Regions from separate parts of the Mycobacterium decipiens genome, predicted to be linked through region 2. Evidence: predicted binding sites of a transcription regulator. Region 2 holds the regulator's gene; each other region holds the start of a gene.
The links. The regulator LexA, encoded in region 2, represses DNA repair genes until DNA is damaged. The targets are predictions, from matches to a motif close to CGAACANNTGTTCG.
Positions count from the first base shown of each region.

Region 1: AADZ55_RS05135 (error-prone DNA polymerase) is a predicted target of LexA. The motif match lies at 3,035-3,048, and genes of this name have one in related genera.
Region 3: cofD (2-phospho-L-lactate transferase) is a predicted target of LexA. The motif match lies at 4,455-4,468, and genes of this name have one in related genera.

Region 1 covers NZ_OY970459.1:1,116,617-1,124,323, reverse strand. Annotated here, with positions in the region: gene AADZ55_RS05135 (error-prone DNA polymerase) at 1-3,020, opposite strand, end outside; gene AADZ55_RS05130 (WS/DGAT/MGAT family O-acyltransferase) at 3,253-4,605, shown strand; gene otsB (trehalose-phosphatase) at 4,647-5,813, shown strand; gene AADZ55_RS05120 (MaoC family dehydratase) at 5,810-6,682, opposite strand; gene AADZ55_RS05115 (histidine phosphatase family protein) at 6,777-7,481, shown strand; gene AADZ55_RS05110 (SDR family oxidoreductase) at 7,528-7,707, shown strand, end outside.
Region 2 covers NZ_OY970459.1:1,878,140-1,885,846, reverse strand. Annotated here, with positions in the region: gene nrdR (transcriptional regulator NrdR) at 1-254, opposite strand, end outside; gene AADZ55_RS08600 (LysM peptidoglycan-binding domain-containing protein) at 418-921, opposite strand; gene lexA (transcriptional repressor LexA) at 1,209-1,919, shown strand; gene AADZ55_RS08590 (LGFP repeat-containing protein) at 1,941-4,061, opposite strand; partial or broken gene AADZ55_RS08585 (hypothetical protein) at 4,081-4,324, shown strand; gene AADZ55_RS08580 (TerC/Alx family metal homeostasis membrane protein) at 4,350-5,543, shown strand; gene AADZ55_RS08575 (acyl-CoA dehydrogenase family protein) at 5,547-6,707, opposite strand; gene hflX (GTPase HflX) at 6,825-7,707, opposite strand, start outside.
Region 3 covers NZ_OY970459.1:1,221,059-1,228,765, forward strand. Annotated here, with positions in the region: gene AADZ55_RS05600 (NUDIX hydrolase) at 1-202, opposite strand, end outside; gene AADZ55_RS05605 (class I SAM-dependent methyltransferase) at 241-1,839, opposite strand; gene AADZ55_RS05610 (coenzyme F420-0:L-glutamate ligase) at 1,836-3,182, opposite strand; gene cofD (2-phospho-L-lactate transferase) at 3,179-4,180, opposite strand; gene AADZ55_RS05620 (WhiB family transcriptional regulator) at 4,566-4,925, shown strand; gene AADZ55_RS05625 (metallopeptidase family protein) at 4,951-5,370, opposite strand; gene AADZ55_RS05630 (DUF3499 domain-containing protein) at 5,544-6,023, shown strand; gene AADZ55_RS05635 (phosphomannomutase/phosphoglucomutase) at 6,125-7,531, shown strand; gene AADZ55_RS05640 (TobH protein) at 7,528-7,707, shown strand, end outside.

The sequences.
Region 1 (7,707 bases), 760 kb from region 2:
TCACCGTCGGGCACCGATCCCAGGGCGTCGGCGGGCAGCACCCCCATCGCGTCCAGGTCTGGCCGCAGGAACTGCGTCGGATAACTGTCCGGGGAGATGCCGGTGGCCCACACGTCGGCGGCGGCCAGTTCCAGCTCACTCATTCCCGGCAACGCCGGGATATGCGACGACGAGCCCACCCCAGGCAACCGGTCCGGCCGTTGAGTGGCCGCGGCCCCGGCCGCCCACAGCGCCTCCCGACGGGACATCCCAAAGCAGCCCAGCGCCCCGGCCGTCGCCAGCGCTTCGGTCTGCGGCACGGAAAGCTGCACCCGGGACGTCAGGTCAAGCAGAGAGGCGAACGGGCCGTTGACTTTTCGCTCCTCGACCAACGTTTCGGCGAGATCGTCGCCGATATAGCGAACGGCACCCAGACCGAGTCGGACCTCGGTTCCCGCGTTTTCGAGAGTGGCATGCGCCAGGCTGGTCGCAACGCACGGGCCGTGCACCACCACACCGTGCCGGCGCGCATCGGCCACCAACGACTGTGGTGAATAGAAGCCCATCGGCTGTGCGCGCAGCAGCGCGGCGCAGAAGGCCGCCGGGTGGTGCAGCTTGAACCACGACGAGTAGAACACCAGTGACGCGAAACTCAGCGCGTGACTCTCGGGGAAGCCGAAATTGGCGAATGCCTCCAGCTTTTCGTAGATTCGGTCGATCACCTCGTCGGGGGCGCCGTGTAGCGTACGCATGCCATCGTAGAACCGGCCGCGCAGCCGGCGCATGCGTTCGGTCGAACGCTTGGACCCCATGGCGCGCCGCAGCTGGTCCGCCTCGGCGGCGGAGAAACCCGCGCAGTCGACCGCCAGTTGCATCAGCTGTTCCTGAAAGAGCGGCACGCCCAGTGTCTTTCGCAATGCCGACGCCATGGACGGGTGATCGTAGACGACCGGGTCGATGCCGTTCCGTCGCCGGATGTAGGGGTGCACCGAACCGCCCTGAATGGGCCCGGGACGGATCAGCGCGACCTCCACCACCAGGTCGTAGAACACCCGTGGCCGCAGGCGCGGCAAGGTGGCCATCTGCGCTCGCGACTCCACCTGGAACACACCGACCGAATCGGCGCGGGCCAACATCTCGTACACCGCCGGCTCGGAGAGGTCCAACCTGGCCAGGTCCACCCCGATACCTTTGTGTTCGGCCACCAGATCTCTCGCGTAATGCAGCGCCGAAAGCATACCCAGCCCGAGCAGGTCGAATTTCACCAAACCGATTGCCGCACAGTCGTCTTTGTCCCACTGCAGAACGCTGCGATTCTCCATGCGCGCCCACTCCACCGGGCACACATCTGCGATCGGGCGGTCACAGATCACCATACCGCCGGAGTGAATACCCATGTGCCGAGGTAGGTTCCGAATCTGGTTTGCCAGATCGACTACCTGCTCGGGGATGCCCTCGACATCTTCGGCCTGCCCGTTCCAGTGGCCGATCTGCTTACTCCACGCGTCCTGCTGCCCCTGCGAGAAGCCCAGGGCGCGGGCCATGTCGCGCACCGCGCTGCGCCCCCGGTAGGTGATGACATTGGCTACCTGGGCGGCATAGTCCCGGCCGTATTTGTCGTAGACGTACTGGATGACCTTTTCGCGCTGATCCGACTCGATGTCGATGTCTATGTCGGGTGGCCCATCGCGGGCGGGCGATAGGAAACGCTCGAACAACAGCTCGTTGGCCACCGGATCGACAGCGGTGACACCGAGGGAATAACAGACCGCGGAATTGGCCGCCGATCCCCTGCCCTGACACAAGATGTCGTTCTCCCGGCAAAACCGGGTGATGTCGTGCACCACCAAGAAGTAGCCCGGAAACCTCAGTTGTGCAATGACTTTCAGCTCGTACTCGATCTGGCAATACGCCCGTGACGCGCCCTTGACCGCCCCGTAGCGATCACCAGCACCGGCCATGACCAACTGTCGCAACCAGCTGTCCTCGGTGTGCCCGTCGGGCACATCGAACGGCGGCAGCTGCGGCGCGATGAGCGCCAACCCGAACGCACACTGCTCGCCGAGTTCGGCGGCGGTGGTCACCACTTCGGGACACCAAGCGAACAGCCGGGCCATCTCCTCGCCGGACCGCAGGTGCGAGCCGCCCAGCGGAGCCAGCCACCCGGCGGCGGCATCCAGGGACTGCCGGGCCCGGATCGCGCCCATCGCCATCGCCAGCCGGCGCCGCGACGGATGAGCAAAATGCGCTCCAGTGGTGGCGACGACGCCGACTCCGAAGCGCGGCGCGAGGGCGGCCAGCACCGCGTTGTGTTCGTCGTCGGGCGGATAGCCATGCTGGGTCAGCTCGATGCTGACCCGGGCGGCCGTGAACCGGTCCACCAGATCGGCCAGCGCCCGTTCCGCCGCATCCGGGCCACCAACGGCAAGCGCCTGGCGCACATGACCTTTCCGACATCCTGTCAGAATGTGCCAGTGCCCGCCGGCCGCCTCGGTCAGCGCGTCGAAGTCGTAGCGCGGCTTGCCCTTCTCGCCGCCGGCCAGGTGCGCCGCGGCCAGTTGCCGCGACAACCGCCGGTAACCTTCCGGGCCGCGGGCCAGCACCAGCAGGTGCGGGCCGGGCGGATCCGGCTGTTCGGTGCGGGCCTGCGATCCCAGTGACAGCTCGGCGCCGAACACCGTACGCACGTCGAGTTCCGCGGCGGCTTCGGCGAACCGCACCGCCCCGTACAGGCCGTCGTGGTCGGTCAGCGCGAGGGCGCGCAGATCCAGCCGGGCGGCCTCCTCGACCAACTCCTCCGGCGTGCTGGCACCGTCGAGGAAGCTGTACGCCGAATGGGCATGCAGCTCGGCATACGCGACGGACGATCCGAGCTTCCGGGCCGCTCCCGGTTTTGGGTCAAGCGGCTGGTAGCCCCCACGCTTGCGGGACCGGGGCACGTCCCCATCCGCATCGGACGCCGGCGCACCGGCATGTCGCGGCTTCCCGTCCAGCACCCGCTCCATTTCCGCCCAGCTCGGCGGCCCATTGTGCCAACCCACATCCGCCAGTGTATCGAACATATGTTCGAGACACTGGCGGATTAATGGAACGGGTTTCGTACGGCTCGGAAACGGCCCGCGAACAGTTTGCGAACGGCGCCGCCAAGCAGCACATCGCCGCTGTTAAACATATCTTTAACTGAAAAACACGTTCTTAACTTTGCAGGCCTATCGCCGCTGGGGCTCGCGACGGATACTGGTACGTATTCCAAAACGACGGTGGGGACTTGTCATGGCACAACTGACGACGCTGGATGCGGGTTTTCTCAAGGCCCGGGATCCGGAGCGGCACCCGAGCCTGGCGGTCGGCGCGGTTGCCGTCGTCAACGGTGCCGCCCCCAACTACGAACGGATCAAAACCGTTCTTGCAGAACGGATTAAGTCGATACCACGGTGTGCCCAAGTGCTGCGGACGGAGTGGATCGACCATCCGGGATTCGACATCGCCCAGCACGTCCGACGGGTGGCGCTTCCCCGTCCTGGCGACGAAACCGAGCTGTTCCGGGCCATCGCCCACGCCCTGGAACGTCCCCTCGACCTGGACCGCCCGCTGTGGGAGTGCTGGATCATCGAGGGCCTGAAAGGCAATCGGTGGGCGATCTTGATGAAGATCCACCACTGCATGGCCGAAGGCATGTCGGCGGCCCACCTCCTCACCAGGCTCTGCGACGACGCCGACAGCAATACCTTCGTCAACAATATTGGTATCGAACAAATTTCGTCGGATATCGACGCGCGCAACTGGGCCGACATGCTGTGGCGGAATTCTGTCAGCATCACTGGCGCCGTCTGCAAGGCCGCAGCGCGCGCCGTCAGCTGGTCTGCGGCCTGGACGTCGCCGGCCGGCCCGCTCACCGCGAGGCGGCGGTACCAGACGGTGCGCGTTCCCCGCGCCGCCGTCGACAGCGTGTGCCAAAAGTTCGGGGTGAGCGCCAACGACGTCGCACTCGCAGCAATCACCGAGGGCTTCCGAACGGTTCTGCTGCACCGCGGTCAGCAACCACGCGCGGACTCACTGCGCACCCTGGAGAAAACCGATGACAGCTCGGCCATGCTGCCGTACCTCCCAGTCGACGACGACGACCCGGTTCAGCGGCTGCGCACCGTGCACAACCGGGTGAACCGGACCACGCCGAGCGACCGTCGCCAAGCCACCAGTCTCGCTGGGTACGTACCGTTTACGTTGTGCGCCAAAGTGATTCACGCGCTAGCTCGGCTACCGCAACAGGGCGTCGTAACCCTGGCGACCAGCGCACCCGGTCCTCGCCACCAGTTACGGCTGATGGGCCAACGGATGGACCAGGTGTTGCCCATCCCGCCGACCGCGCTGCAGCTAAGCACCGGGGTCGCCGTACTCAGCTATGGCGATGAGCTGGTGTTCGGCATCACCGCCGACTACGAGGCCGCATCCGAAATGCAGCAGTTGGTCAGCGGCATCGAACTGGGTATGGCGCGTCTGGTGGCCCTCAGCCACGACTCCGTGCTGCTGTTCACCAAGGATCGTCGCAAGCGTTCATCCCGCGCACTGCCCAGCGCCACGCAACGCGGGCGGGCCGCTGCGCTGCCCGCCCGCGCACGTCACTGACTCAATCTCAGCGCCGTTGACCCCCGTGAGAGGGTGGGTCAATGCCGGTCACCATCGACCCGCGCCGCCATGACGCGGCCCTGTTCGACACCGCGTTGGACTCCACCCCGGCACTGGCCCGGCAACTGCAGGAAGTCGGTGTGGGCACCGGCGTCTTCTCGTCGAGCGGCAACTGCCGGGACGGGCTGATCGACGCGGCCGACCGCCTGGCGGTGCGGCCGGGCCGGTGCGTGGTCGTCGCGGCTGACCCGGCGGGCGTCACGGCCGCGCGCGACAGCGGATTTGCACTGATCATCGGTGTCGATCGCACCGGACACCGGGATGTATTGCGTCGCGACGGCGCCGATACGGTGGTCACCGACCTGAGCGAGGTCGCTGTGCGCACCGGGGACCGGCGCATGTCGCAGCTTCCCGACGCACTTCAGGCCCTCGGCCTGGCCGACGGCCTCACCGCCCGCCAGCCCGCGGTGTTCTTCGACTTCGACGGCACGCTGTCCGACATCGTCGACGATCCCGACTCGGCCAAACCCGCCGCCGGCGCAGCCGAGGCTCTGCAGCGGTTGGCCGGGCAGTGTCCGGTGGCGGTGCTCAGCGGCCGCGACCTCGCCGACGTGACCGAGCGGGTGGGTCTGTCCGGAATCTGGTACGCCGGCAGCCATGGTTTTGAGCTGACCGCACCCGATGGAACACACCATCAGAACGACGCCGCCGCGGCGGCCATACCGGTGCTGGAGCTGGCGGCCGCGGCCCTGTGCGACCAACTCGGGTCAATTCCCGGTGTTGTGGTCGAACACAAGCGGTTTGGTGTCGCCGTGCACTACCGCAACGCGGCGCGTAACCGCGTCGGCGAGGTGGCCGCGGCGGTACGCGCGGCGGGGCAGCGCCGTGCGCTGCGGGTGACGACCGGCCGCGAAGTCATCGAGCTGCGCCCAGATGTCGACTGGGACAAGGGAAAAACCCTGCGCTGGGTGATCGACCATCTGCAGCGCGCGGGCTCCCAAGTCAGCTCCGGGCCCCTGGTCCCGATCTATCTCGGCGACGACATCACCGACGAGGACGCGTTCGACGCGGTACACCACGACGGTATTCCGATCGTGGTGCGCCACACCGAGGACGGTGACCGTGCCACCGCCGCACTGTTCGCGCTGGACAGCCCCGTACGGGTCGCCGAGTTCACCGATCGGCTGGCACGTCAGCTCGGCGGCTAAGCCGCCACGTATTCCACCGCGCCATCGTCGAGCACCACCCGAGCCTCAGCGCCGTCGGCGCCGGCAACCTCGGTGCGATACACCGCCCGGCCCGGCCCGGTTCGCCAGATCAGCGTGGACAACGTCTCGCCGGGAAACACCGGCTTGGTGAACCGGGCGTCGATCGAGGTGATATTGGCGGCAACGCCGCCGCCGAGTTCGGCGACCAGCGCCCGGCCCGCCACGCCGTAGGTGCACAGCCCGTGCAGGATTGGCTTGGGGAATCCGGCCAGCTCCTTGGCGAACCACGGGTCGCTGTGCAGCGGGTTGCGGTCGCCGGAGAGCCGGTAGAGCAGCGCTTGATCCTCACGGGTGGGCAGATCCACTCGGGCATCCGGCTCGCGATCCGGAAATTCCGGCGCGGCCGGCCGCTCCCCCTGCACGCCCCCGAAGCCACCCTCACCCCGAATGACCAGCGTGGTGAGCGTCTCGGCGATCAGCGACCCCGATTCCGGGTCGGTGCCGCGGCCACGCAGCATGATGATCGCGTTTTTGCCCTCGCCCTTGTCCTGGATGTCGGCGACCTGCGACACCACCGACAGCTTTCCCGCCGCTGGCAGCGGTGCGTGCAGCCGCACGGTCTGAGAGCCATGCAGGAGCATCGCCCAGTTGAACTTTCCGACCTTGCCGGCCGCTCCGAACGCGGGGCAGCAAATCACCGCGTAGGTCGGTAGCACCTGCTGGTCGACGCCGTGGCTGTTCTCCGTGGTGAACGCCAGGTCCCCGGTGCCCGCGCCGACACCGAGCGCGTAGAGCAGCGTCTCCCGGTCGGTCCATTCGAACAACATCGGCTCGGTCGCCGCCCCGATGGAGTTCGGGTCAATCGCCATGCCGGTCTCCTCTCGATTCCAAAATCAAGCCGTTTCCGCACTCAACCATCGCAAACCCTTCACACCGAGGCCGTCGGCAGGGCAGGCTATCGCCATGCCCAAGCTGTCCTGGAAAGCCGCCAAGGTCTTAGCCGTGCTCGTCGCGACGGTGGTCGTCGGCGCTTGCGGAGGAACACCGCAGCCACGCAGCATCACTTTGACCTTCATCCGAAACGCGCAATCCCAGGCCAACGCCGACGGGATCATCGATACCGACCTGCCCGGTTCCGACCTCAGCGCCGACGGCAAGACGGAGGCGCAGCAGGTCGCCCACCAGGTTTCCCGCAAGGACGTCGACAGCATCTATACCTCCCCCATGGCCGCAGCCCAGCAGACCGCCGGGCCGTTGGCGGGCGAACTGGGCAAGCAAGTCGAGATTCTTCCTGGCCTGCAAGCAATCAGCGCCGGCTGGTTCAACGGCAAACCCGAATCGATGGCCGACAGGACCTACATGCTGGCACCCGCAGACTGGCTCAACGGCGATGTCCGGAACAGCATCCCGGGGTCGATCAGCGGCACCGAGTTCAATTCCCAGTTCGGCGCCGCCGTCCGCAGGATCTATGACAGCGGCCACAACAAGCCGGTCGTGTTCTCGCAGGGGGTCGCGATCATGATCTGGACGCTGATGAACGCGAAGAATTCCAGGGGTAACCTGCTGACCACCCATCCACTGCCGAACATCGGCCGCGTCGTCATCACCGGCAACCCGATAACCGGCTGGAGGCTGGTGGAGTGGGACGGTATCCGCAACTTCGGCTGATCGCTGCGGTTGACGGGCGCGACTGCCCGCCACCACCATGGGCGGCATGCAGTATCTCGTTACCGGCGGTACGGGGTTAATTGCGCGTCGTGTCGTAGCACGCCTCCTGGATACCCGACCCGACGCCGAAGTGTGGGTCCTGGTTCGCCGCCCGTCACTGGGCCGCTTCGAACGCCTCGCCGCCGGGTGGGGGGAACGGGTAAAACCTCTCGTCGGCGACCTTCCG
Region 2 (7,707 bases):
GCCAGCAGGTTCAACGCGTCGTCATCGACCTGGCGCCCCTGGCATGCCCGGCGCACACCGCGGATCAGCTTCTCGCGACTGAAGGGTTCTGTGACACCACTGCGCTTGACTACGGCCAGCACCGCGGTCTCCACGGTAGTGAATCGTCGTCCGCACTCGGGGCACGACCGGCGACGCCGGATAGCCTGGCCTTCATCGGTTTCCCGCGAGTCGATCACGCGCGAATCGGGGTGCCGGCAGAACGGGCAATGCATGGCCGCTCCTTTGCCGTCCTGACATCCGGGTATCGCAGACGACTCCGAGACTACCTGTGCGCTCCGCCGCAGAGCCACCGCAGTCGCGATGGTTGCGCGCTCGGCATCGCGGTCACCGAGTAACGTTCGCGCAGAACGGTTTCGGCGGGACAACGCGATACCGTCAGCCGACCGGCGCGATCAGTGTCTGGCCCGCGGCCACCGCCGGTGACACAAGCGCGTTGAGTTCGCGGATGCGATCGGCAACCTGGCGAGCCGGCGCATTCGGCGCTACCCGAGCCGCCACATCTTGCAAGGACTCCCCCGGTTCAACCCGCACCACGGCAAGCCGGTAGGGAACGCCAGCGGGTGAACCGGCGGACCATTCGGAGGAACCGCCGTTGATCATCTCCCCGAACTGCGCCACCAGACCCAGCCAGACGGTGATCACCGCGGCGAGCAGAGCCAGCCCCACCGTCGTGGCCGGCGTGACCGGCCTCCTGCGATGCCCCGCGATGGAAAGCCCGACCCCGATGCCGCGGTAGCGAAGCGGCGCACCCGCCGGCCTAGACCGGCCGGGCCGGCGCGATTGGGTCAAGTCGGCGCGGCGCCTGCCAGGCCCGTCGACCCGGACTCGCAGACTGGGCGGATTGGCGGTACGGGGCGGACCTGCCTGGAAAAGTGTCATGGTCGTTCCTCCTGCTGAGAAGACTATCGCTCGGGTGTTCGACACATTAGTCGCTTGTGTGTTCGATACCCGAACATTTGATCGAAGCGTGTCGCACGAGCAAAACGCTAAACCACACCACCGACAAATTGCCGGCGGTCGCACCGCGGGCATGTGCGGCGAATACCCCGCCGTACCGCGAGTTACACGTTTGTTATTCGCCGGGTTGCCCCGGTGCACCGGTGCCGCGACACACCATGTCGAACACATGTTTGATTATTGGCACGGGTGCGGCTACATTCGGTGCCATGAGCGACAGCAACGACACCTCAGTCGGCGGCGGAGCCATTGGCGCGGACGGCCGGTTGCAGTCCGTGGACACGGCGCTAACCGAGCGACAACGCACAATTCTCAACGTCATCCGCGCGTCGGTCACTAGCCGCGGGTATCCACCGAGCATCCGGGAAATCGGCGACGCGGTCGGTCTGACGTCGACGTCTTCGGTGGCTCACCAGTTGCGCACCCTGGAGCGCAAGGGCTACCTGCGCCGTGACCCGAACCGGCCCCGCGCCGTCGATGTGCGCGGGGCCGACGACGTCGCGGCGTCGCCGATCACCGAAGTGCCCGGCTCGGATGCCTTACCGGAACCCACCTTCGTCCCCGTCCTGGGACGCATCGCGGCCGGCGGGCCGATCCTTGCCGAGGAAGCCGTCGAGGACGTCTTCCCGCTGCCCCGTGAGCTGGTTGGCGAGGGCACCCTGTTCCTGCTCAAGGTGATCGGTGACTCGATGGTGGAAGCCGCGATCTGCGACGGTGACTGGGTAGTCGTGCGACAGCAAAATGTCGCCGACAACGGCGACATTGTTGCGGCCATGATCGACGGTGAGGCAACCGTCAAGACGTTCAAACGCGCGGGCGGCCAGGTGTGGCTGATGCCGCACAACCCGGCCTTCGATCCGATCCCGGGCAACGACGCCACCGTGCTTGGCAAGGTCGTCACGGTGATCCGCAAGGTTTGACGCCGGTCCGGCGGCGGACTGTCAATCCGCCTTGACGAAGCCGTTGGCTTGTGCGGCTTCCTCGCTGACAAACCAGAGTTCGGCGAGCGTGTCGTGGTACAGCGCACCGGCGGGCGTGTAATACAGACCGAAGCTCACACTGGCTTTGATGGGATATCCGTTCGGCATCTGGTACGGATCCTCGAGCGGCAGATGGATCGCCGGGCGCACATCCGCGCTCGATGGTTGCGGGGGTTCTGCGGCCGCGTGCCGCCCGCCTCTTTCTTCAGCTGCGGGTACCGCCGCCTCCGAAAACGCAGTGTCACCAATATCGGCGTCCGGAGCGTGGACGTCGGGTACCGCGGCTTCGGGGTCCGCCGCTTCCGGAACGAAGGCCTGCGGAACGAAGGTCTCCGGTACCACGCGTTCCGGAACGATCGGATCGGGACCGACCGATTCGGAAAGGTCGGCTTGCGACACGACCGGTGTCGGAGTGGTGTCCACCGCGTCGGGGTCTTCGTCGTCGACCTCGTCCTCGATCCCAACCCCGCCGGGTCCGGACCACAGATCGCTGCCGTAGCCTTCGCCACCTGGAACGTCCTCGGCCACACCGGCAACCGCCCCGGCCCCTCGCGGCCAACTGACCCGCGGTGCGGATCCCCCGTCCGGCACCGGACGTTCCGGCGGGAACTGCTCGCCGAAGCCGAAGTGCTCGGAACCGAACTCTTCGTCGCGCGGCCAGTCCCCATCAGCCGTGGTCTCGTATTCGGCATCCGGGGCTTGGTCATGATCGTAGGCAGCGGTGTCGCGGCGACCGCGACGCCGACGCAACCCGAACATCCCCAACGCCACCAAGACGATAAGAAGCACCGCCGCGCCAGCGGCCCCCAGCCACCACCACTGCCAGGTGAACTTCTTGCCATGCGGGGGCATCGCCGATGTGCTTGGCTGGTTCTGCCCCGACACCTGCAGACCGGACAGCAACGGCGCCAGATTCGCGGGCTCCGTGGTGAACGTGTTTTTTGACCGGTTCCACGAAATCTTGCCGCCGGTGAACGTCTGTGCGACAACGTCGCCATCCACGGTCTGGTCCGCAACCGGGGCGCCAAGCTTGCCGTTGGGACCGCGAAGCTTGTCCCATGCCGCCTTCATCGCCCCGCGCACGACGAACGCGCCGTGGTCCGGAGTCCAGAAGATCACCGGCTTGTCGGCCGCGGAAAACAGGGCGATCCGGCTGGAGGGCCCGAAACCACCGTCGGATTCGTTGGCGATGGGGAAACCCAGATCGCTACTGACCGGTCCGCCCAGCGACTCGTACTTCGCCAGGATTTCACCCTCGACGGCGTTCGCACCGGTGGCCGGACTGAAGAAGACCTTGCCGCCGACGAAGTCCTGTGCGATACCGTCACCGCCGATCGGGTGCTGCCCACCCTTTTTGGCGCCCAGCGGACCTCCGGCGCCGCCTGCCGCGCGCCAGGCCATGTTGATGGCTGCGGTGGGATCGATCGCTACCTGCAAGCCCGCCAGCTGCTCCGCCAATACCGCCGGGACGGTGGTGAAGTCCTTGGTCGCCCTGTTCCAGGAAACCTCACCACCGGTGAACTTCTGGGAGGTGACCTCGCCATCGTAGGTTTCATCGCCAACCGGGGCGCCCAGGACACCACCCGAGCTGCCCAGTTTGTCCCACGCGGCGTTCAGCGCGCCCCGCACGACGAATGCGCCGTGTTCAGGCGTCCAGAAAATCACCGGGTTGTCGCTGGCGGAGAAGGTGCTCACCCGACTGTCAGGTCCGGCAAGGCCGGGCACTTCGTTGATGGTCGGGAATCCCAGATCGCTGTCGGCCGGGCCGCCCAGCGACTCGTATTTGTCCAGAATCGGGCCGTAGATGTATCTGGCGCCGGTCGCCGGCGTGAAGTACATCTTGCCGCCGTCGAAGTCCAGGGCGAACCCGTCGCCTATCGGATAGACGTCACCCCGGCGGGCACCCAGCGTTGAAGCGTCGCCACCCGCCTTGTCCCACGCGGCCATCATGGCATCCTCGGCCTCGCCTATCGGCGAAGCCGCTACCGTGGGCGCCAGCAACACGGCGGCCACCGCTGTGGCCGCCAAGCTGAGCACCGCATGCCCGATCAGCTTGCTCAATTGACCCCTCTGCCCGTTCACCAAGCCTCCCAGCCGATGCCTGCCCAACCCCGAGCCGGTGGATCTGCCACCGTGGACCGTCCCCCCGCTAACTTCTGTATTGTCGCCGGGCTCGCATTACTTTGCTTTAGCGAACGACAATTGCGAAGTCAAATCGCAAATATTACGGAAACGGAGACCCAGTCGATGTCAAATTGATGCCCGGGCGCGCCCGTGTCGCGAGCAACCGAGCTGCGGCCCGGGCTGGGTTTGCGTTACCGTGCCGGAAACGACATCCCGACTGACGCGGTGAGAGGAAACCCAGCTGAGATGGGTGCTTCCGGCCTGGTCTGGGTCCTCACCATCGTCCTGATCGCCGGCTTGATGTTGGTCGACTACGTCGCGCACATCCGCAAGACCCATGTCCCGACGTTGCGTGAGGCCGTAATCCAGTCGGCGACGTTCGTAGGGATCGCCATCCTGTTCGGCATCGCAGTGGTCATCTTCGGCGGCCCGGAGCTTGCGGTCGAGTATTTCGCCTGCTACCTGACCGACGAAGCCCTGTCAGTCGACAACCTGTTCGTGTTTCTGGTCATTATCAGCAGCTTCGGGGTGCCTCGCGTCGCCCAACAAAAGGTGCTGTTGTTCGGTATCGCGTTTGCGCTCCTCACCCGCACCGGATTCATCTTCGTCGGCGCTGCGCTCATCGAGAACTTCAACTCGGCCTTCTACCTGTTCGGCCTGGTGCTGCTGGTCATGGCGGGCAACCTCGCCAAACCCACAGGGCTAGAAAGCCGCAACGCCGACACGGTTAAGAGGTCGGTCATCGTCCGCCTGGCCGATCGGTTCTTACGGACCTCCCAGAACTACTACGGAGACCGCTTGTTCACCGTCGAGAACGGCAAGCGAATGATGACCCCGATGTTGCTGGTCATGATCGCCGTCGGCGGCACCGACATCCTTTTCGCATTCGATTCCATTCCAGCACTTTTCGGCTTGACCCAGAACGTCTACCTGGTGTTCGCGGCCACCGCGTTCTCGCTGTTGGGTCTGCGCCAGCTGTACTTCTTGATCGACGGCCTGCTGGATCGGCTGGTCTATCTGTCCTATGGGCTGGCGATGATTCTTGGCTTCATCGGCGTCAAGTTGATGCTGGAAGCGTTGCATGACAACAGGATTCCGTTCATCAACCGCGGCAAGCCGGTCCCGGTCGTTGAGGTGAGCACCGCGCAGTCGCTGACGGTGATCATGATCGTCCTGCTCATCACGACCGGGGCGTCGTTCTGGTCGGCGCGCGGACGGGCGCAGAACGCCATGGCGAGGGCCCGGCGGTATGCCACCGAGTATCTCGACCTGCACTACGAGACCGATCCGGTCGAACGCGACAAGATCTTCACTGCACTCCTCGCCGCCGAACGCCAGATCAGCATTCTCCCAACGAAATACCGCGTGGAGCCGGGACGGGACGACGACCTGCTGACGCTGCTACGCAGGGCCCATGCCGCACGCGACGCACACACCTGAGCCTTACACTCCCAGGCCGCGACCGATGATTTCTTTCATGATCTCGGTCGTGCCACCGTAGATCGTCTGTACCCGCGAATCGAGATAGGATCGGGCGACCGGGAATTCGCGCATGTAGCCGTACCCACCATGTAGTTGCAGACAGCGGTCGTTCAGATAGACCTGCTTCTCCGTGGAATACCACTTGGCCATGGCGGCCTGCTCGGCGGTCAGCTTCCCCTCGAGGTGCAGCTTGATGAATTCGTCGACCATGATGCGTACCACGGTGGCTTCGGTTGCCAACTCGGCCAGCAAGAATCGGCTGTTCTGAAAGCTACCGATCGGCCTGCCAAAGGCCTTGCGCTCCTTGGCGTACTGCAGTGTCTGCTCCAGCACGGCTTCCATCCCTGCGGCCGCCATGATCGCGATCGAGATCCGTTCCTGCGGCAGGTTCTGCATCAGGTAGATGAATCCCATCCCCTCCTGACCAAGGAGATTCTCGGCTGGAACCTGCACGTCGGTGAATGACAGCTCGGCGGTGTCCTGGGCGTCCATCCCGATCTTGTCCAGATGGCGGCCGCGTTCGAAGCCGTCCATACCGCGTTCGACGACCAGTAAACTGAACCCTTGCGCACCATTTTCGGGGTCAGTCTGCGCCACCACGATCACCAGATCTGAGTTGATCCCGTTGGTGATGAACGTCTTTGATCCGTTCAATACGTAGTGGTCACCGTGTTTGACCGCACGGGTCTTGATACCTTGTAGGTCACTACCGGTTCCCGGCTCGGTCATCGCGATCGCGGTGATCAGTTCCCCGGTGCAGAACTTGGGAAACCAGCGCTGCTTCTGCTCTTCGGTGGCCAGGGCCAGCAGGTACGGCGCCACGATGTCGTTGTGCAGGCCGAAGCCGATCCCGTTGTATCGCCCGGTGCTGGTTTCCTCGGTGATGATCGTGTTGTACCGGAAGTCCGGATTACCCCCGCCGCCGTACTCCTCGGGCACCGACATGCCCAGGAAGCCCTGCTTACCTGCCTCGAGCCACACACCGCGGTCGACGATCTTGGCCCTTTCCCATTCGTCGTGATACGGCGCTACGTGGCGATCGAGGAAGGCTCGGTAGGACTCGCGAAACAACTCATGTTCGGGCTCGAAGAGTGTGCGCTGGTAGTTGACGACATTGCCCATCGATAACCTCCGCGGAAAGAAGCTCTGGTGCTCAACATATACCAACCGGACGGTTGGTCGGCGGTTGGCCGGGTCCGGCCAACGAGCGCGACACGTGCCGCGGATCTCGCGCCGGGGCTACGGTTGCGGCGCAAATTCCCGCAGGGTGGCGGCCAGCGCCACCGGGACCCGGGCCTTGATCCGGGTGCCCTCGGCGTTGTGCTCCGCCTGTTGCACCCGCCCGTCGGCGTGCACACGGGCCACCAGGTCGCCGCGGTCATAGGGGATCACCACGTCCACGGCGGTATCGGTGGGCATAACAAGCTCGGCCACCCGCCGCCGCAGCGCGTCGATACCGTCCCCAGTGCGAGCGGAAACGAACACCGCGTCGGGCAGCCCGCGACGCAGCTTGGCCAGCGTCAGGTCACCTGCGACGTCGACCTTGTTCACCACCAGCAGCTCGGGCGGCGGCTCGCCGTCTTGATTGGCGGTGTGGTCGGCGACCACCTCGGAAATCACCTGACGGACCGCGTCGATCTGAGCCAGCGGGTTGACGTCCGCTCCGTCCACAACGTGCACCAACAGATCGGCGTCGACGACCTCCTCCAGCGTGGAGCGAAACGCCTCGACCAGCTGGGTGGGCAGGTGCCGAACAAAGCCGACGGTGTCGGTGACCACGAACGGTCGACCGTCGTCGAACTCCGCGCGCCGGGTGGTGGGGTCCAGGGTGGCAAACAGCGCGTTCTGGACTAACACCCCGGCTCCGGTCAGTGCATTAAGCAGGCTGGACTTGCCCGCGTTGGTGTAGCCGACGATCGCGATCGACGGCATGTCGCTGCCCAGCCGGCGGCTGCGCTGGGTGTCGCGGACCTGCTTCATCGCCCTGATATCGCGTCGTAGCTTGGCCATCCGCTCGCGGATGCGGCGCCGGTCCGTCTCGATCTTGGTCTCACCGGGACCGCGCAGGCCCACCCCACCGCCGCTGCCGCCGGCGCGGCCGCCGGCCTGCCGCGACATCGAC
Region 3 (7,707 bases), 660 kb from region 2:
CGAGTTGCACCCAGCGTCCAAGGCGCCGGTGCAGGCAGAGCAGCACCCGGTTGCCGCTGTGGTCGAGCACCAACGCCGAAGCGGTGACATGACCCGGCGCGCAGTCGCGACGGCAGGCGTCGGGGCGGCCGTGCACGAAAGCCAGCACGGCGTGCCGCAACGAGTCCTGCGCCGGATCGGGCGCCTGCCACTCGCTGAGCATCGTGATCACCGACACTCGAACGTTCGTCGGCTGACTGCTCACCGGGATCCCCGCTTGGTCCGGCGATCCCGGAGTGCGACCCACGCTGCCCGGCAGGTCGCGACGACGTCGGGCGCCAAGCCGAGTCCGTCGATTAGGACCCGACGATCCACCACGTCGAGCGCCTTGTCGACCTCGTTGGCCTTCAGTAGCAGGTCGACATCGCCGATCAATTCGGCGCCGGCATACGCCGGCGACGGAACGGGTAGCTGCTCGGCTTCTGCTGGTTCCAACTCCAAGATGCCTCCGCCGTAACTGCGGCCCATGATCTCGGCAAAGGCGAACGTCGCGCTGTTGTGGAACACCGCGGCAAGTGCGGCCGGCGCTGTCTGGGTGTGGGGGCCGTGGTCGACCCGAACTCTGTGCACCGTGTCCGTGCTCGTCGCCGCCGCGGCGTTGACGGTCAGCCGCGGTGCCAGATGGATCTGGCGCAGCATGAACAGGTCGGGGACCCACAGCGACGGAGTGCTCCACCAGGGCGTGCGGATGGAGCACTTATATCCCAGATGGACGCCGGCGGCTTCACCCGCGTCGATGTGCGCCACCAGCGCCGGGTCGGTCGGGTGGTGCGGAGCGTTGAGCAGCCAGGTGCGGTGCCCCGCGGCGACATCGGCCGTCCGGCAGTCGGTGTCGTAGACCAGGCCGGACAATTGGTTGCTGCGCGAAACGAGCGGGACGCAGTGCGGTGTCAGTCCCAGATCTTGGGCCTGGGTGTCGGTGAACGTGAAGAAGCTGTTGCGACCGGTCACGATGCCCACGTCCACCCCGGCCAGACGGCCCAGCGTTGTCATAACGTCGGAGTGCTTGAGCGTTCGAAGAGTCTGGATCTGAGCGGGGGCGAGAAAATACTTGGTCCACTTCTCCTTTTCGTGCAGGAGTGCGGGCCCCGGAAGACCGTGGTCCACATCGAGGTCGGCGTGAGTCAGCGCGTCGGGGGTGCGGAGATTGACCGTGCGCATCTGCGCCGGGCCCAATCCGACGACACCGCAGAACAGCACGACCTCCTGCAGGACGCCGTCGAACACCAAGCGATCGAAGGTCACCAGCGTGATCTTGCAGAATCGGCTCAGCAGGTAGTCGCGCAACTGGGCGGCATAGCTGACCTGGAGCAACTCGGCGGGCAGCACCAAACCCACGCGTCCGCCGTCGCGCACCAGGGTTGTGCTCGCCACGACGAACGGGACCCAGGCGTTGGTCAATCTGGTAGGCGCTAGTCCTTCGCTCCGCAGCAATTCCAGGGCCGGCTCACGCTGGTCCGTTGCCCAGTTGCCGAAACGGATGTAGGGGGGGTTGCCCGCGACCCCATCCCAGCCACCAGCATCGGACCTGCTCAGCCAGGTGAACAGGTTTTCGGCGTCGACCGGTGCGAACTCCCGCGACTTCGCCGCTTCCGCTGCGATCAGCTCCACGCCATGAGCCCGGTCACTCAGTGCGGCCAGCTCGCGCAGGATTCGGCCGTCGCCACAGGAGGGCTCCAGGAGCTTTTGCCCCGCCCGACGAACCCAGCCGGCAAGAAATCGGGCAACGGGCGCCGGCGTGTAGTAGCCGCCTCGAACCTTGTCTGCCGACGCGGCGGTCTTGCCCGCGAACGTCTTCATTTGCGGATCAGCAAGTCGGCGACGCGCACCGGGGCACGTAACCCGGTCGGCTCGTCGGCGTAGCCGATCGCGATGGCGCCCAACGGCTCCCAGTCGGCAGGCAGGTCCAGCTCATCGCGGACCAGGTCGGCGGCGAAGATCGTCGAGCCGATCCAGCAACTGCCCAGCCCACGGACCGCCAGCGCGACCAGCAGGGCCTGCACGGCCGCCCCGACCGCGACCGTGAACATGGTGTGTTCGGCGTCGGTGCGAGCGGCATCGGGGTAGCTGTGTGCGCCGTCGGGCACCAGCATTGGTATGACGACCTCGGGTGCCTCGTAGAGGATCTGGCCGCGTGCCACCCGGCGTTCTATCGCGTCGGTGGGCTTGCCGTCACCGGCGAGGTCGGACCGCCACTTGTCTTTCATCCGGTCGAGCAGCCGGGTGCGGGCGGCGCGCGTCTGCAGCCACACGAATCGCACCGGCCGGGTGTGATGCGGGGCCGGCGCGGTGAGCGCCTCGGCGACGGCGGCCTCGACGAGGTCGGGCGGCACCGGATCGCCGCTGAACCGGCGGACCGACCTACGCAATAGCTGGGCCTGCTGGCGACCCAGCTCCAGGGCTTCGGCGGTACCGAGCCAGAACAGGTCGTCCGCACCCGTCCGCAACAGTTGCCGGGCGGTCGAGCCGTCGTCCGCCACGCTGAATCCGCGCACCACCGCCACCGGCGTCGCGGTCAGTTTGCCTTTGACCAAGTCGGCGGCCGCGGCGAGCTCGTCGGCGACCGCGACCTCGGTGACGACCAACTCATTGCCGTATCGGTCGACGACACCCGCGTAGTTGTGCAGCACCGCCAGACCGGCAGCGCCGACCGCGGCGTCGGTCTGGCCGTTGCGCCAGGCGCGTCCCATCGTGTCGGTGATCACCACGGCGACGGTGACGCCGAGTCGCTCGCGCAGCCCGGCGCGTAGGGTCGCGGCACTGGCATCAGGATCTACCGGCAGCAGCGCCAATTCGGACTGGTCGACGTTGGATCCGTCCACGCCGGCGGCCGCCTGAACCAGCCCGAGCCGATTCTCGGTGATCAACGTGCGGCCCTTGCGCGCCAGCACCCGCACAGCCTCATCCTCGACCAGCTTGCGGCGCAATCGGTCTCTTCGCTCCGGCTCCTCGGGAGCCGGAACCAGCCGGCCCTCGCACTTGGACACCACCTTGCTGGTAACCACCACGACGTCGCTGTCGCATAGCCACGGTGCGGCCGCGGCAACGGCGGCGCTCAGATCGTCGCCGGGACGGAACTCGGGAAGCCCGGTGACCGGCAGAATCTCGAGCGTCGAGGCGGAGCCATGTTCGCGGCCGGTCACGCCACCACGCCCGCAAGATCCAGCCCGGCGCGAACCATCTCAGCCGTCGCCTTCGGGTCTCTCATCACCAGGGGTACCGACCGCACCGTGACCCCGTCTATCTCCGCGTGGTCGCCGTCGTGCACCAGCCAGCAGTCCAGTATCCCGGTGGTGCGGCGCGCGCCGTAGTGCCGGCCCACCGCGGCTGCGGTGGAATCCACCCCGATCACCGAAAGGCACGCATCGGCCATGCCGCGCAACGGCTTTCCACCGATGATCGGCGAGTAGCCGACGATCGGCGCGGTTGCCGCCCGCAACGCCGCGCGAATGCCGGGGACCGCCAGGATGGCGCCGATGCTGACCACCGGATTGGACGGCGCCAGCATGATGATGTCGGCGTCGGCGATCGCTGCGATCGCTTCGGTTGCAGCGCTGGACTTTTCAGCTCCGACAAAGGCAAAGCTGTGCGTCGGTACCTGGGCGTGATAGCGCACCCACCACTCCTGGAAATGGATCGCTCGGCGGGACTCGTCGACCGGATCGGTGATCACCACATGGGTTTCACAACGGTCGTCGGTGGCGGGCAGCAACCGTGCGCCCGGTTGCCAACGGTCGCACAAGGCCGTGGTGACCTGCGACAGTGCGTAGCCGGCCCGCAGCATCTGGCTGCGTACCAGATGGGTGGCCAGATCGCGGTCGCCGAGCTCGAACCAGTCGGGCTGCACCCCATAGCGCACCAGTTCCTCTTTGGCGTGCCAAGTTTCGTCACGGTGACCCCAGCCGCGCTGGAGGTCGACGCCACCGCCTAGGGTGTACATACAGGTATCCAGATCCGGGCAGACTCGCAGCCCGTGGATCCAGGCATCGTCGCCAACGTTTACGACAGCGGTCAGCTCGTGGCCGGCGTCCGAGGGAATGGGAATGTGTGGTGGAGCAAACTGGCCCAGACCCAGCAGCTGCTGGACCCCGAGGAGGAAGCGAGCGCCGCCGACTCCACCGACCAGAACGGTGACCTTCACATCGCAGGACAGTACCTCCCGGGATCGGCGGGGGATGTCCGGCCGGGCGGGGGTGACCCTCGGCGGCGGACCCGGTTGGCCAACCGGTCACCATGCGTTGTGACGACTCGCACCCGACACGCCGGGACCCAACCACAACAGAACCGCGGAAATTTTATTACGAGATGATATGGAAATGCGCCACCACGCTTGACCCGAGTCCTCAACTTGTGTCTAATCACATCAGTGTCATTTCCCGGTTGGCCGGCCGGTTCCGGTGTCGCAGACCGAGATTCGATCACTTGTTCGAATTAGGTTGACTGTACATCAAAACAGTGGGAAATCATTTCACTATCTATTTCAGTGAGGAGGCGGAGGCATGTCCTATGAGCACCTTCGGGGTGTAATGGGAGGCACACCGCATACCACTACCGGCTCGGCGACCGTGTCAGCAATGGCCTCACCGATGGCAACTGTTCGACCGCATCTGAGTTTGGTTCCCGAGGCGTCGGTCCCGTTCGAGGCCGAACCCCTGCCGCCGGCAACGACCGACCAATGGCAGGACCGTGCGCTATGTGCGCAGACAGATCCCGAAGCGTTCTTCCCGGAGAAGGGCGGCTCCACTCGCGAGGCCAAGAAGATTTGCATGGGCTGCGAGGTGCGGCACGAGTGTCTGGAGTACGCCCTTGCTCATGACGAGCGATTCGGCATCTGGGGCGGTCTCTCCGAGCGCGAGCGTCGCCGCCTCAAGCGCGGGATCATCTGACTCGGCCACTCGGTCGCCGCGAGGGTCAGTCGTCGATCGTCGGGTCGATGACGGAAGGTTCCACGTCCAGATAGATGGCCACCTGAGCCACCAGGATTTCGTGCAGCAGTTCGCCGAGTTCCTCGGTGTCCTTCGCTCGTCGTTCAATCGGCTTGCGAAACAAGACGATCCGTGCCCGCGTCGCATTGCCGCGGACATCTACGCCGGCGGGGATGAGCCGGGCCAGCGCGATCGGCCCGTCGGCGATGACTTCTGGCGGCCATTGCACAGTTTCGGGATCCTTGGCTGCGATCCGCGGAATCTCGTCGACCGCGATGTCGAGTTCCGAGACCCGTTCCTGCCAACGCCGCTCGATGGGTTCGTAGGCTTCCAGTACTGCCATGTCGAACCGCTCGGCCCGGCTGCGCCACCCCGGTACCGTCGGCGGCAGCAGCGGACCGCGCAGATCACGGCCCCGCCGCCTGGCTCGGTGCGAAGCGGATCCGCCCCGCGGCCGACGGCTCCACGAGGAGCTGCGGGAATCGCTCACGCGCCGATGGTAACGGTTGAACATCGCGGCTTGGACGGATGCGCGTGTCCGGCGCTTCCGCGGGGTTTGTCCACGATAGCCTTTCGATCGTGAACGTACCCCGTCGCTGCTGTCGGCCCGGGTGTCCGCACTATGCAGTAGCGACGTTGACGTTCGTCTACTCGGACTCGACGGCGGTGATCGGTCCGCTGGCTACTGCGCGGGAACCCCATTCGTGGGATCTGTGTGTCGGGCACGCCGGTCGCATCACCGCACCGCGCGGGTGGGAGCTGGTGCGGCACGCCGGGCCGCTGCCCACCCATCCCGATGAGGACGATCTGGTGGCTCTGGCGGACGCGGTGCGCGAGGGTGGCCCGAGCGAGCGCGCGTCTCACCCGAGCGGAACCGGCGCGCCACTGAACGGCTTCGACGACTTCCCCGCCGGAACAGCACGAGCCCCCGCCGATCCCCGCCTGCACCGCACCGGGGCGCATGCCGCCGCGCCGAGCGCTGGCGTGCTCGCGCCACCCGAGCCTCGGACCGGGCGTCGGCGAGGACATCTGCGGGTATTGCCCGACCCCGCTGACTAGTCTTCCCATACTGTTCGAGACCGATTCGGCCGGTATCTTTCCCAGGCCGATAGGCTGGCGGCCAAGAGTCGCAGAAAACCTAGGTCGTCAGGAGCCCGCGCATGTCTTGGCCCGCCGCGGCTGTCCACCGTGTCGTCAAGGCTTACGACGTGCGCGGGCTGGTCGGCGAAGAGATCGACGAGACGCTAGTTGCCGATCTCGGTGCGGCGTTCGCCCGGCTGATGCGTGCTGAGTACGCCCAACGGGTGGTGATCGGCCATGACATGCGGGACAGTTCGCCGCCGCTCGCCGCCGCTTTCGCGGCCGGAGTGACCGGCCAGGGCCTCGATGTGGTGCGAGTTGGGCTGGCGTCCACCGATCAGCTTTATTTCGCCTCGGGAGTGCTGGATTGCCCCGGAGCGATGTTCACCGCGAGCCACAACCCGGCGGCATACAACGGCATCAAGATGTGCCGGGCGGGCGCCAAACCGGTCGGTGCGGATACCGGGCTGGCCGCCATCCGCGACGACCTGATCGCCGGCGTTCCAGGCCACTCGGAATATCAGGGACAACCTGGAACCCTGGCTGACCAGGATGTGCTGGGCGACTACGGGGTGTTCCTGCGGTCGCTGGTGAACACCTCGGGGCTGCGTCCATTGCGGGTGGCCGTGGACGCCGGTAACGGCATGGCCGGTCACACCGCGCCGGCCGTGTTCGGTGCGATCGACTCGATCACCCTGTTGCCCTTGTATTTCGAGCTGGACGGATCGTTTCCCAATCACGAGGCCAATCCGCTTGACCCAGCAAACCTGGTGGACCTGCAGGCCTACGTGCGCGACACCGGCGCCGATGTCGGGTTTGCTTTCGACGGCGATGCCGACCGCTGCTTTGTGGTCGATGAACGCGGCCAGCCTGTCTCGCCGTCGACGGTGACCGCGTTGGTGGCCGCGCGGGAACTCAACCGGGAGATCGGCGCCACCATCATCCACAACGTGATCACGTCCCGCGCGGTGCCCGAGCTGGTCGTCGAGCACGGCGGCACCCCACTGCGTTCACGGGTGGGACACTCCTATATCAAGGCAATGATGGCCGACACCGGCGCGATCTTTGGTGGTGAACATTCGGCGCACTACTACTTCCGTGACTTCTGGGGCGCCGATTCCGGAATGCTGGCGGCACTGCATGTGCTGGCCGCCCTTGGTGGGCAAAGCCGACCGTTGTCGGAGTTGACCGCCGACTACCAACGGTATGAGTCATCCGGTGAGATCAACTTCACCGTGGCCGACGCTCCGGCGTGTGTGGACGCCGTGCTGAAGTCTTTCGGCGGCCGGATTCATTCCATCGATCATCTCGACGGGGTGACGGTGGACTTGGGCGACGACCGCTGGTTCAACCTGCGGAGCTCCAACACCGAGCCGCTGCTACGGCTCAATGTGGAGGGCCGCGGTGTCGAGGATGTCGACGCGGTGGTGCGGCAGGTCAGCGCTGAAATCGCCGCCCAGATGGCGGGCGCGAAGGCCGGACCGTGAACGCCATTCGGGCGGTCGATCTCGAGGACGCCGCGGGCCTGATCGCTGCCGACCGGGCCGGTCTGCTGCGGGCCGCGTCGACGGCCGGCGCGCAGGTGCGTGCCATCGCCGCCGCGGCCGACGAGGGCGAGCTGGACCTGCTGCGCCGCAATGACCGTCCCCGCTCGGTGATCTGG